Regions from separate parts of the Sphingobium sp. WR1 genome, predicted to be linked through region 2. Evidence: riboswitches for the same ligand, from Rfam matches in the RefSeq annotation. Region 2 holds a riboswitch; each other region holds the start of a gene.
What was found. A riboswitch is a leader RNA that binds a small molecule or an ion and turns the genes downstream of it on or off. The one in region 2 is predicted to bind cobalamin.
Positions count from the first base shown of each region.

Region 1: linked by a shared signal. The riboswitch ahead of AC58EF_RS11050 (TonB-dependent receptor plug domain-containing protein) and the one ahead of AC58EF_RS13180 (TonB-dependent receptor plug domain-containing protein) in region 2 are both predicted to bind cobalamin.
Region 3: linked by a shared signal. The riboswitch ahead of cobW (cobalamin biosynthesis protein CobW) and the one ahead of AC58EF_RS13180 (TonB-dependent receptor plug domain-containing protein) in region 2 are both predicted to bind cobalamin.

Region 1 is NZ_JCATID010000007.1:91,477-93,740, reverse strand. It holds partial or broken gene AC58EF_RS11055 (TonB-dependent receptor) at 1-174, opposite strand, end outside; cobalamin riboswitch at 347-569, shown strand; gene AC58EF_RS11050 (TonB-dependent receptor plug domain-containing protein) at 757-2,264, shown strand, end outside.
Region 2 is NZ_JCATID010000010.1:10,398-12,661, forward strand. It holds gene AC58EF_RS13175 (histidine phosphatase family protein) at 1-272, shown strand, start outside; cobalamin riboswitch at 336-594, shown strand; gene AC58EF_RS13180 (TonB-dependent receptor plug domain-containing protein) at 817-2,264, shown strand, end outside.
Region 3 is NZ_JCATID010000007.1:180,683-182,946, forward strand. It holds gene AC58EF_RS11410 (Gfo/Idh/MocA family oxidoreductase) at 1-606, shown strand, start outside; cobalamin riboswitch at 815-1,032, shown strand; gene cobW (cobalamin biosynthesis protein CobW) at 1,219-2,256, shown strand.

The DNA of each region.
Region 1 (2,264 bases), on a different contig from region 2:
CGCGCTGTCCATCAACCGCTGCCGGTCGATCACCACCGATCCATAGGCCGGCGTGCCAGGCGGCAGGTCCAGCCCCGCGCCCGTCACGACGATGGATGGCGCGTCGCCCGGCGCTTCGGCCCGGGCGACGGTGGGCACAATCAGCAACAGGATGGACAGACAATGTTTCTTCATGGTGCCCCCTCGACTTGCCCCCTTTGTGGTTTTTCACCGTCTTTGCAAAGGAAAAGGGGCTGCGCACGTCTTCGGGCCCTGGGTCGATAGCCCCGCTTCCCACAGCAAAAGCGAAAGCCGATTGCGAAAATCGCAAGCTGCGCTAAGGGCGATCATGTGGGGCGCAGATGCGTCCCGCATGATCGCGCCGGTGCCCCGCAAGGGGCTTGAATGGGAACAGGGTGAGGCGGCTTTCCAGAAAGCCGGCAAATCCAGGGCTGTCCCTGCAACTGTAAGCGGCGAGCGCGATGCACGGGTTCCGGGCCGATCCGGGACAGCCACTGGGGAAACCTGGGAAGGTGTGCATCAAGCGACGACCCGCGAGCCAGGAGACCAGCCGGCGTGGGTCGCTCATGTCCCAGGTCCAGGGAAAGGCCGGGGCACGGAAGGATGTCCGTCGAGCGACGACCAAGCGGCGCGGGCCGCTTCGGCGCAGGCTGGTCGAGCGCAATGACGCCGGCTCGCCAGCCCTGCGCCGGTCGATCGCGATAGGCGCATCGGCAGGCCCCGCCTTCGTTGCCGGTGTTCGGAAGGGGGCCTTCCATGAAGTTCGTTACGACCATTTCCCTGATTGCCATGGCGGCGGCGACGCCCGCACTGGCGCAAACGCCCGATGGCGAGCCGGGCACGCCGCCGGGCGACGAGATCATCGTCACCGCGTCCCGTTCCGGCGAGGGCGTCAGGGCCAGCCAGCTCGGCGCGTCCGTCACCGTGATCGACGCCGCCACGCTGGAGGCGCGGCAAACCCGCGTCGTGTCCGACGTGCTGCGCGACGTGCCGGGCATCGCCGTCAGCCGCATCGGCGGGGTCGGCGGTCAGACGCAAATCCGCCTGCGCGGCAGCGAAGCCAATCATGTGCTGGTGCTGATCGACGGCATAGAGGCGGCCGACCCCTATTATGGCGAATATGATTTCGGCACGCTGATCGCCGATCCCGCCGCCCGGATCGAGATATTGCGCGGCCAGCAATCCTCGCTCTACGGTTCCGACGCGATCGGGGGCGTGATCAACTATATCACCCTGTCGGGCCGGGAAGCGCCGGGTATCAGCGCGCGGGCGGAGGGCGGCTCCTTCGGCACGGTCAGCGGCGCGGCGCGGATCGCGGGCGCGAGCGACGCCTTCGACTATGCGCTGTCCGCCTCCTATTATGACACGGACGGCTATCCGACCGCGCGCGGCGGCAGCCGGGACATCGGCTCGCAAAGCCTGGGCGCCAGCACCAAGCTCAACTGGACGCCGACCGACGCCCTCAAGCTGACCGGCGTGCTGCGCTACAGTCTGACCAGGGCGGACACCAACAATAGCGAGTTCGATCCGGCCAGCCCGCTTTTCGGCTATACCGTCGACAGCCCCGGCGTGCGCTATCGCAACGAAGCGCTCTATGGCCTGCTGTCCGCGCAGGTCACGGGGCTGGACGGGCGCTGGATCAGCACCTTGTCGGGCCAGTTCGCCGACACCACCCGCAAGGGGTATAACGCCTTCGGCTTCGACTATGGCGACAAGGGCCGCCGCTACAAAGGCTCCCTCACCTCCAGCCTGACGCTGGGCACGGAGGCGGTGACGCACCGCATCACCGGCGCGGTCGATGTGGAGCGGGAAAGTTTCCAAAACACGACGCCATCCGATTTTGTCTTCCAGGGCAAGCGTCATACCGACAATCTGGGCCTGGTTGGCCAATATGAACTGACCGCCGGCCCCCTCTCGCTGGGCGGGTCGGTGCGTTACGACGATAATAACCGCTTCGAAGATACCACCACCTGGCGCGTTCAGGGCAGCTATGCGCTGCCGACCGGCACGCGCATCCGCGCCGCCTATGGCACGGGCGTCAAGAATCCCGGCTATTATGAACTCTACGGCTATATGGACGGCACCTATATCGGCAACGCGAACCTGAAGCCGGAAAAATCCGAAGGCTGGGAAGTCGGGCTTGAACAGAGCGTCGGCGGCTGGGCGACGATCGGCGCGACCTGGTTCGATTCCACGCTGAAGGATGAAATCTATACCAGCTACCCCGCCCCCGATTTCATCGCCACACCCGCCAATCGCGACAC
Region 2 (2,264 bases):
CTGCATGGCTGGGCGATCCCGCGAATGGCGCGCCCGATGGCGAAACCCTGCCGTTCGCTCAAGAGCGGATCGGACGTTGGCTGGATCGGTTGGTCCATGATGACCGGGGCATATGCGCGATCACGCATCCCATGATGATTCGCGCGGCACTCATCCACATGCTGGGCCTAACCCAAAGCGCCGCGCTCGCAATCGATCTGGCACCGCTTTGCGCCGTTACCTTGTCCTATAACCGCATGTGGCGCCTGCAATCGATCGTGCCGAACAACTGATCTCTTGCGGCGCCCGGCCGCTCGCTGTAACAGCCCCGCGTTCGGCACGGCTCTGGGCTTTGCCGGATACAAGATCGCGCCGGTGTCCCGAAAGGGACTTAATAGGGAACGCGGTGCGGATGGCCTTCCGTATGGAATTCCATCCCAATCCGAGGCTGTCCCTGCAACTGTAAGCGGCGAGCGCGATGCACATGCGCGGCGGGGCAAAGCGTCCCACGCCGCTAGCCACTGGGCCGGACGCTAAGTCATGCGAGGCCTGGGAAGGCCGTGCATCAAGCGATGACCCGCGAGCCAGGAGACCTGCCGGCGTCTGGTCGCTCTTGCTTTGGTCCAGGGGATGGCCAAGGCACGGTGAACTCCGTTCGAGCGGCAAATAAGGTGGCGGCCTGGCCGCAACGGCGCATTGCGCCGGTCGCTTGCCTGCGTCCGGCTCACGCCCTTGCAACCGTTACGGAGGTTTTCCGTCACGGTGTCGGACCGTTCGTAACTTGCGACGGCAGTGGAGAGCGGAAAGCTCCCGATGTCAGATTTTGGGGGTTCGAACATGAAATCCATAACACAGATATTTTGCATAACCGCGTCCACCATCGCTTTCGCGACAATGGTCGGGATGGCCCATGCCGAAGAAGCAATATCCGATGGCGAAAGCATCGTCGTCACCGGCCAGAGCCTTGAAGAAACGCTGCCTCAAGAGCTGTCCGGTTACGGCCATGACATCGTGACGCTGGACGAAAAGCGCATCAAGGACAGCGGGGCAGTCGATCTGGCCCGAGTGCTGGAAGGCGTGCCCGGCCTTTATATCCGCTCGCGCAACGGTCCCTTCACCTATGTCGATGTGTCTCTCCAGGGATCGCGTACGCAGGACGTTCTTTTCACGCTTGATGGCATCCGCCTCAACAACCGCCTCTATGGCGGCACCTCACCCAACGACACGTTGCCAGCCAGCATGATCGAGCGGATCGAGGTGCTCAAGGGCGGTGAGAGCCTGTTTTACGGGACGCAGGCATCCGCCGGCATCATCAATGTCGTGACCCGCAGCTTCACCGACGATTTCAACGGTCAGGTCAACGCCGGTATCGACAGCCGCGCCGGCACGACGCTCGACGGCTATGTCCGCGGCGGTGTCAACGGACATCGCTTCGTCGCCTATGCCTCGCGCAGCCAGTCTGAAGGCTATACGCCGTTCAGCGCCTATCAGCCCAGCCTGACCGATACCAAGCTTGGGCACGACCTCTGGTCGGCCGGCGTCAAATATCAATATGAGTTCACGCCCGACCTGGCGCTGAACCTGCAATATCAGCACACCGAGGCAAAGCTCGACAATCTGTCGGCGACCCGGATCAGGGAAAGCCGGAACGATCGCAATGAGGAAATCGCCAGCGCCCGCCTCGACTATACCGCGGACGATGGCATCCAGTTCTTCCTGAAGGGCTATTTCCACGACTGGAAGACGGCCTATGTCCAGATCCGCAACCCCATTCCATCGGGACCGCCAATCGTGGTCTACCCGGCTGGAACATTCTGGGGCTATCAGGACTGGGGCGGCAGCGCCGTGGTCAAGCTGCACCTGCATCCGGGTCTCGAATATCTTCTTGGCTATGATTTCCAGAGTTTCAACGGCCGCGACGACGTCCTGCTGATCGCGCCGACCAATGAAAAGGTCCATGCCGGCATCTTCCAGGTCCGCACCACCGACGAATTGTCGGCGAAGGGCAAGCTGGCGGCGGGACTGCGCTACAACAAGACCGGCGGCGCCAAGAAGACGATCTGGAACGCCTCGGGTCGCTATGATTTCAGCAGCGCCTTCTTCATGGAAGCCAATGGCGGCACGTCCTTCATCCTGCCGGACGCATCGCAGCTTTACGGCAACGATCCCTGCTGCGAGATCGGCAATCCCAATCTCAAGCCCGAGCAGAGTCTGAACTTCAATGCGTCCGTGGGCGGCCTCCTTCCCGCAGGCGGGGCGGAGATTCGGTGGAAGGCGACCTGGTT
Region 3 (2,264 bases), on a different contig from region 2:
ACCGGCCTTACCTGCATGGTCGGCCACACGCGCCGCTTCAATCCGTCGCATCAATATGTCCACAACCGCATCGAGGCGGGCGAATTCAACGTCCAGCAGATGGACGTGCAGACCTATTTCTTCCGCCGCAGGAATATCAATGCGAAGGGCGAGCCGCGGTCCTGGACCGACCATCTGCTCTGGCACCATGCCGCGCACACGGTCGACCAGTTCGCCTATCAGGCCGGCAGGATCGTGTCGGCGCACGCCATGCAGGGGCCGATCCATCCTGACCTGGGTATCGCCATGGACATGTCGATCCAGTTGAAGAGCGAGACGGGCGCGATCTGCACCCTGTCCTTGAGCTTCAACAATGACGGGCCGCTCGGCACCTTCTTCCGCTATATCGGTGACAGCGCCACCTATATCGCGCGCTACGACGATCTGTTCACGGGCAAGGAAGAACCGATCGACGTCAGCCAGGTGGCGGTGTCGATGAACGGCATCGAATTGCAGGACCGCGAGTTCATCAGCGCGATCCGCGAAGGCCGCGATCCCAATTCGAGCGTCGCCAAGGTGTTCGACTGCTATCGCGTGCTGGGCGAGCTGGAAACGCAGCTGGCCTGAGCCTTCGGCCGCCCTTTCCGAATCGCCGGGTGTTCCGCCAGGAGGGGAATATTTCAAACCCCCTCCGGGGTCGCAGGAAAGGGCGTGGCGGGATGACCGTCACGCCCTTTTTGGCCCGTCACGAAGGAAGGTAGACGCCGTGTCGGGCGTGCCGCTTGGCAATGCGCCAAAGCGCAGCTATGCACCCGATGGTCGATGGGATATCCCATCGGCTGTTGATCGCGCCGGTGCCCCGCAAGGGGCTTCAATGGGAATGCGGTGAGAGGGTTTGACCTTCAATTCCGCGGCTGTCCCTGCAACTGTAAGCGGCGAGCGCGATGCACGTGCCCTTTTTGTCGGGGCGGCCACTGGACCGGAAGGTCTGGGAAGGCGTGCATCAAGCCTTGACCCGCGAGCCAGGAGACCTGCCGGCGTCTGGTCGCTCTTGCCTTGGTCCAGGGGATGGTCACGGCACGGTAGTTTTCCGTCTGAGCGACGAAATCGTGCGGCTGGGGCTGCACGGTGCGGGATGCCGGGCGCGGTCGCGCCCGCCCGTCGTCGCGCGCCGGCTGGCGTCCGTGAAGGGCGTCGGCAAGCCCCTGCCCGTCGTCGTTCGGCGCGGGAGAGAATATCATGTCTGATCTGGCCAAGCTGCCGGTCACTATCGTCACCGGCTTTCTGGGTGCGGGCAAGACCACGCTCATCAGCCATCTGATCCGCAGCGCGGGCGGGCGGCGGCTGGCCGTCGTCGTCAACGAATTCGGCACGCTGGGGGTCGATGGCGACATCCTCAAAAGCTGCGCCATCCCCGATTGCCCGGCGGAAAATATCGTCGAGCTGGCCAATGGCTGCATCTGTTGCACCGTGGCCGACGACTTCATTCCCACGGTGGAGGCGCTGCTGGCGCTGGAGCCGCGGCCCGACCATATATTGATCGAGACATCGGGGCTGGCATTGCCCAAGCCGTTGCTGAAGGCGTTCGACTGGCCGGCGATCCGGTCGCGCATCACCGTCGACGGCGTGATCGCGCTCGCCGATGCGGAGGCGGTGGCGGACGGCCGTTTCGCGCCCGATCTGGAGGCGCTGGATGCGCAGCGCCGCGCCGATCCCGGCATCGATCATGAAACACCCCTGTCCGAAGTGTTCGAGGATCAGCTGGCGTGCGCCGACATGGTGCTGCTGACCAAGGCGGATCTGGCCGGGCCGGAAGGCGTGGCCGCCGCGCGCGCCGTGATCGCGGCGGAAACGCCCCGGCCGCTGCCGGTGGTCGAGCTGGTCGACGGGGTGATCGACCCGCGCGTCGTGCTGGGCGTGGGCGCGGCGGCGGAGGATGATCTGGCCGCGCGTCCCTCGCACCATGATGGCGAAGAGGATCATGAGCATGAGGATTTCGACAGCATCGTCGTCACGCTGGGCGCCATTGCCGATCCGGCCGATCTGGCCGCCCGCATCGAGCGGCTGGCGCGCGAGCAGCAGATATTGCGGGTGAAGGGCTATGCCGCCGTCGCGGGCAAGCCGATGCGGCTGCTGGTGCAGGCGGTGGGCGCGCGCGTGCGGCACCAATATGACCGGCCCTGGCGGCCGGGCGAGGCGCGGGCGACGCAACTGGTCGTGATCGCGGAGCATGATCGTATCGACGCCGACGCGATCCGGGCGGTCCTTCAGGGCTGATCCGCCGC